2 regions of the Micromonospora sp. NPDC049044 genome follow, and region 2 is predicted to be linked to the other one. Evidence: riboswitches for the same ligand, from Rfam matches in the RefSeq annotation. Region 2 holds a riboswitch; the other holds the start of a gene.
The links. Region 2 has a riboswitch for cobalamin ahead of cobN (cobaltochelatase subunit CobN). Riboswitches for the same ligand answer to the same signal wherever they lie in the genome.

Region 1 (6,140 bases), on a different contig from region 2:
CCGAGGATGTCGTCAGGGCTGGTCGGCTCCTCGATCCACAGTGGTTCGAACTGCGCGAGGGCCTTGACCCACTCGATCGCCTGACCGACGTCCCACACCTGGTTGGCGTCGATCATCAGGTGGCGGTCCGGACCGAGGATCCCCCGGGCGATGCCGCACCGGCGGATGTCGTCGTCGAGGTTGGCGCCCACCTTCAGCTTGACGTAGCCGTAGCCGGTGTCCACCGCCTCCTGGCACAGCCGGCGCAGCTTGTCGTCGCCGTAGCCGAGCCAGCCCGCCGAGGTGGTGTAGGCGGGGTAGCCGGTCCGGTTCAGCTCGGCGAGCCGGGCCGCCTTTGTGCTCTCCTTGGCGCGCAGGATGGCAAGCGCCTCGTCCCGGGTCAGCGCGTCGGACAGATAGCGCAGGTCCGCGATGTCGACGAGCTGCTCGGGGGACATGTCGACGAGCAGCCGCCACAGTGGCTTGGCGGCGAGCCGGGCGACCAGGTCCCACGACGCGTTCAGCACGGCGGCCAGCGACAGGTGCACGACGCCCTTTTCCGGGCCGAGCCAGCGCAGTTGGGAGTCGGAGGTGAGCAGGCGGTAGACCGCTCCCATGTCGGCCGCCATCGTGGCGACGTCCACGCCGACGAGGCGCTGTGCCTGGTGGACGGCCGCCGCGACGACGATGTCGTTGCCCCGGCCGATGGTGAAGGTCAGGCCGTGGCCCGCGAGTGGCGCACCGGTGCTGTCGACGCCGTCGGTGTGCAGGACGACATAGGCCGCCGAGTAGTCGCCGTCCTTGTTCATGGCGTCGGAGCCGTCAGCGGTCAGGGAGGTGGGGAAGCGGACGTCCTCGACGGTGACGGCGGTGATCTGCGGCATGCGCTCCTCGCCCGGCTAGGCTAAAGATCTGATGATCTCTGGGAGTATACGGAGGGTCAAACCGACGCGTCAACGACGTCGATCACCCAGGAATCGAAGACATCTAATGTTTTTCGTGCTACGGATTCATCGATGTGTCGTCGTCGTCTTGGCCGCCCTGCCTGGTCCGCGAGCCCTCAGGGCGCTGCTGGCGGTATTCGTCGCGCTGGTGGGCGCGCGCACCACGCCGCGGCTGCTGCTCCACTCGCGGCCTGCTGAGGCACTCCCGGTCCGATGGGGTGTTGGAGCGGGTCGCGCCAAGTAACCCAGAAGATTGGATGTCCACTCTGGAAACTCACATTGACGACCGGGTATGGGTAGGGTTCCTTACATTCGAAGACCTAATACATCACACCTTTCCGCATGTCGGCATCTGCTCCGGTGTCGCCTGCCGCGCGGCGTTCGTCGGCCCCGCGTCGAGCCGGGCCGACCCGGCGCCTCGGTGCCGGTGACGACCATCACGGGCATCGCCATCGACACGCCCGGCACCGACATGTGGGGTGTGACAACGGCAGCGTCCCTATATATGGTGTCGAGCGCAGCTGGTTCGGCCGCTCTCCCGAGCGGTCGAGGCAAGAGGGAACCCGGTGCGAATCCGGGACTGTCCCGCAGCGGTGAGTGGGAACGACAGCCGTCATGAGCACTGGGCCACGAAGTGGCCTGGGAAGCGACGGTCAGTAGGAGACCGGCCAACCCGGTAGTGCCCACGAGTCCGAAGACCTGCCAGCGCGCCGCGTACCCGCACCCGGGTGGGCGGCGGTCCGAGGCCGCGTGGGACGGCTGACGCCACCTGACCCACGCCGCGCCGGCGTGGCGTCCGCCGGTGTCCGTCTCCACGCGTTCGAGGGCCATCAGGTCTCGAACTCGCGAGGAGTGAGTGGTGACAGTCACCGAGGTAGCCCCGGCAGGCGGCGACGCGGCAGTGCGGCGCACGACCATGCAGGTCCGCAAGCGCGACGGCGGCACCGAATCCGTGGACGTGAACAAGATCGTCCGGGCGGTCGAGCGGTGGGCCGACGACCTGGCCGACGTCGACCCGATGCGCGTCGCCACCCGCACGATCAGCGGCCTGTACGACGGCGCGACGACTGCCGAGCTGGACCGGCTCTCCATCCAGACCGCAGCCGAGATGATCGGTGCGGAACCGCAGTACTCCCGCCTCGCCGCCCGGCTGCTGTCCGCCTACGTCGACAAGGAGGTACGTCGGCAGGGCATCGCCTCGTTCAGCGCGGCGATCCGGGTCGGCCACGCCGAGGGCCTGATCGGCGACGACACCGCCGCGTTCGTCGCCGCACACGCCCCGATCCTCGACGCCGCCGTCGATCCGGACGGCGACCGACGGTTCGAGTACTTCGGCCTGCGCACCGTGTACGACAGGTACCTGCTGCGGCACCCCACCAGCCGGCTGGTGCTGGAGACCCCGCAGTACTGGCTGCTGCGGGTGGCCTGCGGCCTGTCCCGGACGCCGGACGAGGCGATCGGCTTCTACCGGCTCATCTCCAGCCTGGCGTACCTGCCCAGCTCGCCGACCCTGTTCAACTCCGGCACCCGGCACACCCAGATGTCCTCCTGTTACCTGGTCGACTCGCCGCGCGACGAGCTGGACTCGATCTACGCGCGGTACGCCCAGGTCGCCAACCTGTCCAAGTTCGCCGGCGGCATCGGGATCGCGTACTCCCGGGTCCGGTCCCGGGGCGCGCTGATCCGCGGCACCAACGGGCAGTCCAACGGGATCGTGCCGTGGCTGCGCACGCTTGACGCGAGCGTCGCCGCCGTCAACCAGGGTGGCCGGCGCAAGGGCGCGGCCTGCGTCTACCTGGAGCCGTGGCACCCGGACATCGAGGAGTTCCTGCAGCTGCGGGACAACACCGGCGAGGACGCCCGGCGCACCCACAACCTCAACCTGGCCAACTGGATCCCGGACGAGTTCATGCGCCGGGTCGAGGCCGACGAGCTGTGGTCGCTGTTCGACCCGCACGAGGTGCCCGAACTGCCCGACCTGTGGGGGGAGCGGTTCGACGCCGCGTACCGGGAGGCCGAGGCGGCGGGCCGTTACGTGCGGCAGGTCCCGGCACGGGAGCTGTACGGGAAGATGATGCGCACCCTCGCCCAGACCGGCAACGGGTGGATGACCTTCAAGGACGCCGCGAACCGGCTGTGCAACCAGACCGCCGAGGACGGCAACGTGGTGCACCTGTCCAACCTCTGCACGGAGATCATCGAGGTGTCCAGTGACGCCGAGACGGCAGTGTGCAACCTCGGCTCGGTGAACCTCGCCGCCCACCTCACCGACGACGGCATCGACTGGGAGCGGCTGCGCGCCACGGTGCGGACCGCCGTCACCTTCCTCGACCGGGTCATCGACATCAACTACTACCCGACCGCGCAGGCGGCGGCAAGCAACCCCCGCTGGCGGCCGGTCGGGCTCGGGCTGATGGGCCTGCAGGACGTCTTCTTCGCGCTGCGGCTGCCGTTCGACTCCCCGGCCGCGCGGGAGTTGTCCACCCGGATCAGCGAGGAGTTGTACCTGACGGCGCTGGAGACCTCCGCCGACCTGGCACGGCAGTTCGGCGCGCACCCGGCGTACGGGCAGACCCGGGCCGCGCGGGGCGACCTGCAACCGGACCTGTGGGGTGTCGAGGGTACGCAGACCGCACGGTGGGACGCGCTGCGCGAGCGGGTCGCGGCGCACGGCCTGCGTAACTCGCTGCTGGTGGCCGTCGCCCCGACCGCGACCATCGCCTCGATCGCCGGGTGCTACGAATGCATCGAGCCGCAGGTGTCGAACCTGTTCAAGCGCGAGACGCTGTCGGGGGAGTTCCTCCAGGTCAACACCGCCCTGGTCCGCGAGCTGAAGGCCCGCGGTCTGTGGACCGACCGGGTGCGGTCGGCGATCAAGCGGGCCGAGGGCTCGGTGCAGGACATCGCCGAGCTGCCGGCCGCCGTCCGGGAGCTGTTCCGCACGGCCTGGGAGCTGCCGCAGCGTGCCCTGATCGACCTGGCCGCCGCCCGCGCCCCGTTCATCGACCAGTCCCAGTCGCTGAACCTGTTCCTGGCCGCGCCGACCATCGGCAAGCTCTCCTCGATGTACCTGTACGCCTGGAAGGCCGGGCTGAAGTCCACCTACTACCTGCGCTCGCGCCCGGCCACCCGGATCCAGCAGGCCACCGTCGCGCTCGTCGCCCCGGTGGCGGCCGACGCGGATGCGCTTGCCTGCTCGCTGGAGAACCCCGAGTCGTGCGAGGCCTGCCAGTGACAGTCGCCGACCCCACCACCGACACCGCCGTCTCCGACACGAGGACCACGCACATGCTGCTCGACCCCGGGATGGACCTCACCCTCCGCCCGATGCGCTACCCGCACTTCTTCGACAGGTTCCGCGACGCCATCCGCAACACCTGGACGGTCGAGGAGGTCGACCTGCACGCCGACCTCGCCGACCTGGACCGGCTGTCGCCGGCCGAGCGGCACCTGGTCAGCCGCCTGGTGGCGTTCTTCGCCACCGGCGACACCATCGTCGCCAACAACCTGGTGCTCAACCTCTACCAGCACGTCAACAGCCCCGAGGGTCGCCTCTACCTGTCCCGGCAACTGTTCGAGGAGGCCGTGCACGTCCAGTTCTACCTGAACCTGCTCGACACGTACGTGCCGGACGAGACCGAGCGCTTCGAGGCCTTCGCCGCCATCGAGAACATTCCCTCGATCCGTCGCAAGGCCGAGTTCTGTTTCCGCTGGATCGACTCGCTCAACGACCTGCGGCAGCTGCGGACCAGGGAGGACCGGCGCACGTTCCTGCTCAACCTGATCTGCTTCGCCGCCTGCATCGAGGGGCTGTTCTTCTACGGCGCGTTCGCCTACGTCTACTTCCTGCGCTCCCGTGGCCTGCTGCACGGCCTGGCCTCCGGCACCAACTGGGTGTTCCGCGACGAGTCGATGCACATGGCGTTCGCGTTCGACGTCGTCGACACCGTCCGCGCCGAGGAACCGGACCTGTTCGACGACGATCTCGCCGACCAGGTGCGGCAGATGCTCGCCGAGGCCGTCGAGTGTGAGGTGCAGTTCGCCGAGGACCTGGTGGGCCAGGGGGTGCCCGGTCTGACGCTTGCCGACATGCGGGAGTACCTCCAGCACGTCGCCGACCGCCGCCTGGCCCAGCTCGGTATCGCCCCGCACTACGGGTCGAGCAACCCGTTCGCGTTCATGGAGTTGCAGGACGTGCAGGAGCTGTCCAACTTCTTCGAGCGCCGGGTGTCGGCGTACCAGGTCGGGGTGGCCGGCACCGTCGCCTTCGACGACGACTTCTAGGCGGCTACCGATCCCGGGTCCTGGCGTCGCTTGGTCAGCCACCGCATCACGTGCAGGGGGTGCGACGCCGGGTCCGGGATCGGGTGGAAGACGTGCTCCACCTCGCCGTCGGCGATGATCAGGGTCAACCGCTCGTAGAGCGTCATGTCCCCCGCGGTGCGGGTCGGCAGTCGCAGGGCGGCGGCCAGGGTCAGCCGCGGGTCCGGGATCAGCGGGTAGGGCAGCCGCAGCCGGTGTACGAGTTCCCGCTGGTAGCCGGTCGACTGCGCGGACAGGCCGTACACCCGGGCCGCGCCGGCCGCGCGGAGTTCCGCGTGGTGGTCGCGGAACCAGGCGGCCTGCTCGGTGCTGCCCCGGGCGCCGTGGACCTCCAGTAGGCCGTTGGGCAGGTCGACCCCCGGCCGCCCGGTCAGGGGGTAGACGAAGATGACGCTGCGTCCGGGGCCGAGCGCGCCGAGATCGATCGGGCGGCCGTCGGTGCCGTAGAAGGACAGGTTCGGCAGGCTGGTCCCGACCAGGGCGGCCGGGTCGACGCCGACCGGCGCGCCGCCGGGGACGACCTGGGTCGCGGCGGCGTCGAGGCGCGCGTCGAGCGCGTCCCGTTGGGCGGTCAGCCGGCCGATCCGTTCCTGCAGGTTGGTGATGGTGCTGCGGTACGTGGCCACCGCCGCCGCGCACACGTCGGTGTCGTCCGCACCACCGGCGATCGACTCGACGAACGGGCGGGTCTCCTCGACGGTGAGGCCGAGCGCCATCAACTCGCGGATCTGCGCCACCAACCGCACCGCGATCGGGTCGTACTCGCGATAGCCGTTACCCAACCGTCGGGGCACCACCAACCCGGCCGACTCGTAGTACCGCAGTGCCCGGACCGTGGTCCCGGTCCGTCGTGCCAGCTCACCCACCCGCATCCCGCGACCCTAAACCCGCACC
Region 2 (6,140 bases):
CACCGCAGCGACGAGCGGGCGCCACCGCCGCGCCGGTCGGCGCAGCCGGCCGCGGACCGCGGCGCGCACGTCGGGCGGCTCGGGCGTCTCCAGCCAGGCGGACAGGTCGCGCAGTTCCCGTTCCAGGTCAGCCATGCCGTACCTCCTCCCGGTCGAGCAGGCCGCGAAGCTTCGCCAGGGCCCGGGACGTGCGCGACTTCACAGTGCCCCGCGGCCAGCCCAGGGCCGCCACCGTCTCCTCCTCGCTGAGGTCGAGGAAGAACCGGCAGACGATCACCTCGCGGTCGCGTACGGGTAGTTGGCGCAGCGCCTGCACCAGGGCGGTGCGACGCTCACCGGCGAGAACCGCACCCACCGCCCCGTCCTCGGCGATCTCCGAGGTCGGGTCCGCCGCCGCGGCGCGCAGGACGAGCCCGTCGCGCCGGCCGCGCGACCGGTGCAGGTTGCGGGTCTCGTTGGCGACGATCGCGAGCAGCCACGATCGGAAGGACGACTCGCCCCGGTAACGGGACAACTTGCGGTACGCCTTCACGAACGCCTCCTGGATGACGTCCTCGGCGTCCGAACCCGCGCCGAGCAGCACCGCCGTCCGGAACGCGGACGCGGTGTGCCGAGCGACCAGGAGGTCGTACGCCGCCAGGTCGCCGGAGCGGGCGCGGGTGACGAGTGCGTCGTCGTCCAGGGGAACCTCCGTTCGGGTCACACTCATGACACCGCCCACGCCTGGCGGGTTCCACCCTCGTCGGGTCAGCTTTCTCCCATCCGGCGTGCAGGGTATTGCCAGGAATCGGTGCTGCACTTGCGGGGCGTCGAGGAGAGGGGTTGGGCATGAGCTGGTTCAGTCGCCGGTCACGGGGTGCCGAGGCGACCCCGACGAAGCTGGACCGCGAGGCGACCCGGGACGACCTCGCCGCGCTTGAGGCGTTCGTCCTGAGCCGGCGCGGGGTGGAGTTCTACCTGGAGCCGGAGACCACCGCCACGGACACCACTGTGGTGGCGATCGCCCACGACGGGGAGTGGATCCGTCGGCGTACCGGCACGCCACGGGCGGCGGGATCCATCGCCCGCAAACACGCGGTGCCGTTGTACGAGGCGGGCCGGACCGGCTACCCGGAGCGGATGCGGGTGTGGAACCGCGCCCACCCGGAACGGCACGCCCGCTGAGGCCGGTCCGCTCAGGCGGGTCCGACCGCCGCGCGGGCCTGCTCAAGCGTCATCGGCTCGGCGTGACTCGACACGTACCAGTGGTAGGTGTCGTCGAGCAGCCGTCGGACCAGGCCCAGGTCGAGGTCGTCGTTGGGGCGGCGCAGGTGCGCCGGCGGGGGGTAGAAGCAGTCGCCCAGCAGCATGACGCCCGAGTCGGGCACCAGCACGACCGTCGAGTCCGGTGCGTGCCCGCCGCCGACGTGGCGTAGCCCCACCCCGACCGGCAGTTCGTCCCGCTCGGCGAAGACCCGGGTGGGCGGCAGGATGGTGAAGTCCGCCCAGGAGTCCATGGCCCGGGCCCGGGCCCGAAAGCTCGGGCCGAGGCGGGGCTCGGCGCGGACCTGCTCGTCCAGGTAGCGGTGACTCCACGGTCGGGCGGCTTCGGCGCGCAGCAGCGGCACGGCCGTCTGGTGCCCGACGATCTCGACTCCCGGCCACGCGCAGGCGCCCCAGACGTGGTCCCAGTGGTGGTGGGTGTAGACGAGCCAGCGCGGCGGCGGCAGCCCGGCGGCGGTCAGCGCCGCCTGGATGTCGCGGGCGTGCCCGGGGCTCTGCCCGGCGTCGATCATCACACTGCCGCGTTCGTCGGCCACGACGGCGACGCCGGCCTGGACCGCCGCTGGGTCCGGATCACCTGGGCAGAGCCAGACCCGGCCGGCGAGCCGGTGAAATCGCATGGCGACGATGGTGATCGACCTCCGGGATCGATTGCGGACGTTGCTGCGGTGGTCGCCGATCCTAGGTGACCGCGCCGCCTGACACCGCCCTGCCGGCCGACCGTCGCAGGTCAGCGCGGGTGTGCGCACCCCGCTCGGCGTCACCTGACGCACCGCGGGAACGGCCGCCCCGCCGCGCGCGGCACAGCAGAGAAAGCGAGATGCCGCATAGGCCGGCGCCATTGCCGGGCGCGACTTCGTGGCGATCATTATCGGCGTATGTCAATGGACTGCGCCCGCTTGACGGCCTCGGGGTCGACGTTGACCGGCGGCGCGGCGGTGTGGCAGCATTCGCGGCCTGACGGCAGTGAAGGAAGTCGGTGCGAATCCGACGCGGTCCCGCCACTGTCACCGGGGAGCGATCCCCCCTCGTGAGTCACGGCCGTGTGTCTGCGGTTGGAAGGCCGGGGGAGAGCGTCGATCCGGAAGCCAGGATACTTCGGCCGTCGGGACGTACCCCAGGGCGTGGACACCCGAGGAGGACCCGATGACGCACGGCGTCGCACACATTGACGACAATCACCACGACAGGTGTCGTGGGCGCCGCACCGCGCCCACGACCGGCCGCGCCGGCATCCAGAGCGCCGGCCGCGCCGGCGGGCTCCAGGTCGGCCGAGCGGGCCACCGGTCCCGCTGAGCTGAGCGCCCGGCGCCGACCGACCCCCCGACGTCCGCGTCGACAGGTCCGGTCGCGCCGTCGTACCGGCTGACGCCGCACCCACCCGCTTCGTCCAGGTCGCCTCAGTGGCGGCCGGGGCGTCACTCTCCGGAGCCTGCCGTGCGCATCCTGCTGCTCTCCACCGCCGACACCGACCTGCTCGCCGCCCGCGCCAGCGGCGCCGACTATCGGCTCGCCAACCCCGCCCGCGTCGCCGCCGACGAGGTGCCCGCCCTGCTCGACGGGGTGAACCTCGCCGTCGTACGCCTGCTCGGCGGTCGACAGGCCTGGCCGGACGGTCTCGCCGCGGTGCTCGCCACCGGTGTGCCGACGGTGGTGCTCGGTGGCGAGACGCTGCCCGACGCGGAGCTGATGGCCATCTCCACAGTGCCGTCCGGGGTCGTCACCCAGGCGCTCGCGTACCTGGTCGAGGGTGGGCCGGACAACCTCGGGCAGCTGGCCCGGTTCCTCTCCGACACGGTGCTGCTCACCGGCGAGGGGTTCGCCCCGCCCGCCCGCACCCCGGCGTACGGCGTGCACGGCGCGCACCTGGCCGACCCGTACCGGCCCACGGTGGGGATCGTCTTCTACCGGGCACACGCGCTGGCCGGCAACACCGGCTTCGTCGACGTGCTGGTCGACGCGGTGCGGGAGGCCGGCGGCAGTCCGCTGCCGATTTTCTGCGGCTCGCTGCGGGGGCTCACCGCCGACAGTGGACCGCTCGGGCTCTTCGCCCGCTGTGACGCGCTGCTGGTCACCGTCCTCGCGGCAGGTGGCGCGGTCGCCGCGGACGCCTCCGGCGGCGGCGACGAGGACGCCTGGGACGTCGGCGCCCTGGCCGCCCTTGATGTGCCGATCATCCAGGCGCTCTGCCTGACCAGCACCCGCGAGCAGTGGGCCGGCAGCGACGCCGGGCTGTCCCCGTTGGACGCCGCGATGCAGGTGGCCATCCCGGAGTTCGACGGCCGGATCGTCACTGTGCCGTTCTCGTTCAAGCAGATCGACGCCGACGGCCTCTCCGTCTACGTCGCCGATCCCGAGCGGGCCGCCCGGGTCGCCGGGATCGCGGTGCGTCACGCCCGGCTGCGGTACGTGCCCAACGGTGACAAGCGGGTCGCCGTGGTGCTCAGCTCGTACCCCACCAGGCACTCCCGGGTCGGCAACGCCGTCGGGCTGGACACTCCGGTCTCGGCGGTCCGGCTGCTCGCCGCGCTGGCCGAGGACGGCTACGACCTGGGCGACGGCCCGATGCCCGACGACGGTGACGCGTTGATCCACGCGCTGATCGCCGCCGGTGGGCACGACGTGGAGTGGCTCACCCCGGAGCAGTTGGCCGCCGCCGAGGCCCGGATACCGGGGGACACGTACCGGCGGTGGTTCGACAGGGTCCCCGCCGAGCTGCGCGAGCGGATGCGCGAACACTGGGGTGAGCCGCCCGGCCAGCTCTACACCGAGAGTGGGGACATCGTCCTCGCCGGGCTGCGCTTCGGCAACGTGGTGCTGCTGATCCAGCCGCCGCGTGGGTTCGGGGAGAACCCGATCGCCATCTACCACGACCCGGACCTGCCGCCGAGTCACCACTACCTGGCCGCGTACCGCTGGCTGGCCGCCCCTGTCGACGACGGCGGCTTCGGCGCGGACGCCGTCGTGCACCTGGGCAAGCACGGCACCCTTGAGTGGTTGCCCGGCAAGGGCCTCGGCCTGGCCGCCGGCTGCGCGCCCGACGCGGTCCTGGGTGACCTGCCGCTGGTCTACCCGTTCATCGTCAACGACCCCGGCGAGGGCACCCAGGCCAAGCGCCGGGCGCACGCAGTGGTGATCGACCACCTGGTGCCGCCGATGGCCCGCGCCGAGACCTACGGTGACCTGGCCAAATTGGAGCAACTGCTCGACGAGTACGCCACAGTGCAGGCCCTCGACCCGGCGAAGGTGCCGACCGTGCGGGCGCAGATCTGGGACCTGGTCCGCGCCGCCGAGCTGCACCACGACCTGCACGCCGAGGCGATGCCCGACGCTGACGACTTCGACGACTTCGTGCTGCACCTCGACGGGTACCTGTGCGAGGTCAAGGACGTGCAGATCCGCGACGGGCTGCACATCCTCGCCGACGCTCCCACCGGTGAACCCCGGGTCAACCTGGTCCTCGCGGTGCTGCGCGCACCCCAGATCTGGGGTGGCGCCCACGCCCTGCCCGGCCTGCGGCAGGCGCTCGCCGTCGCGTACTCCCTCGACGAGCAGGCGCTGCTCGCGGCCCCGGGCGAACGTCTGACCGTGCCCACCACGCTTACCGACGTGGTGGACGGGCCGGCCGGCACCGCCGCCGACGCGATCGACCTGATCGAGGCGCTCGCCCGGCGCCTGGTGGTCGGGATGGAGACCCTGGACTGGGCGGTGGACGCGGTCGACGCGGTGGTCGTCGAGGTGACCGGCCAGCCGATCCCGGACGTCGCCGCAGTGCTGCGCTTCGCCGCGACCGAGCTGGTGCCCCGGCTGGACCGCACCACCGACGAGCTGACGAACACCCTCGGTGCGCTCGACGGCCGGTTCGTGCCGCCCGGCCCGTCCGGTTCACCCACCCGGGGCCTGGTGAACGTGCTGCCCACCGGCCGCAACTTCTACTCCGTCGACCCGAAGGCCATTCCCAGCCGCAACGCCTGGGACGTCGGGGTGGCCCTCGCCGACTCGCTGCTGGCCCGGCACCTGGCCGACACCGGGGCGTACCCCCGCTCGGTGGGGTTGACAGTGTGGGGGACCAGCGCGATGCGCACCCAGGGCGACGACATCGCCGAGATCCTCGCGTTGCTGGGCTGCCGGCCGGTCTGGGACGACAGGTCCCGGCGGGTCACCGGCATCGAGGTGGTGCCGACCGCCGAGCTGGGCCGGCCCCGGGTCGACGTGACAGTGCGGATCTCCGGGTTCTTCCGGGACGCGTTTCCGCACGTCGTGGCGTTGCTCGACGACGCCGTGCGGCGGGTCGCCGTCCTGGACGAGCCGGACGACGACAACTACCTGCGGGCGCACGTCGCCGCCGACCTCGCCGAGCACGGCGACGAGCGGCGGGCCACGGCCCGGATCTTCGGCTCGAAACCCGGGGCGTACGGCGCGGGCCTGCTGCCGCTCATCGACGCCCGGACCTGGCGCAGTGACGCCGACCTGGCCGAGGTGTACGCGGTGTGGGGCGGCTACGCCTACGGCCGCGGCCTGGACGGGCGGGAGGCGCGCGCCGACATGGAACGCTCCTTCGCCCGGATCGCGGTGGCGGTCAAGAACCAGGACACCCGCGAGCACGACATCGTCGATTCCGACGACTACTTCCAGTACCACGGAGGGATGGTGGCGATGGTCCGCCACCTGACCGGCACGGCACCGCAGGCGTACGTGGGTGACTCGGCGATGCCGCACGACGTGCGCACCCGCACCCTGGGTGAGGAGACCCGGCGGGTGTTCCGGGCCCGGGTGGTCAACCCGAAGTGGATCGCCGCGATGCGCCGGCACGGCTACAAGGGCGCGTTCGAGCTGGCCGCCACAGTGGACTACCTGTTCGGCTACGACGCCACCGC

Region 1: it holds a riboswitch for cobalamin, as region 2 does, so the genes downstream of both, AB0B85_RS25515 (ribonucleoside-diphosphate reductase subunit alpha) here and cobN (cobaltochelatase subunit CobN) in region 2, are expected to answer to the same signal.

The regions. Positions count from the first base shown of each region.
Region 1 is NZ_JBEZFA010000035.1:50,101-56,240, reverse strand. Features, by position in the region: gene AB0B85_RS25520 (enolase C-terminal domain-like protein) at 1-863, opposite strand, end outside; cobalamin riboswitch at 1,429-1,645, shown strand; gene AB0B85_RS25515 (ribonucleoside-diphosphate reductase subunit alpha) at 1,840-4,158, shown strand; gene AB0B85_RS25510 (ribonucleotide-diphosphate reductase subunit beta) at 4,212-5,207, shown strand; gene AB0B85_RS25505 (MerR family transcriptional regulator) at 5,204-6,118, opposite strand.
Region 2 is NZ_JBEZFA010000041.1:26,572-32,711, reverse strand. Features, by position in the region: gene AB0B85_RS27400 (hypothetical protein) at 1-135, opposite strand, end outside; gene AB0B85_RS27395 (RNA polymerase sigma factor) at 128-709, opposite strand; gene AB0B85_RS27390 (hypothetical protein) at 829-1,164, shown strand; gene AB0B85_RS27385 (MBL fold metallo-hydrolase) at 1,176-1,883, opposite strand; cobalamin riboswitch at 2,233-2,362, shown strand; gene cobN (cobaltochelatase subunit CobN) at 2,701-6,140, shown strand, end outside.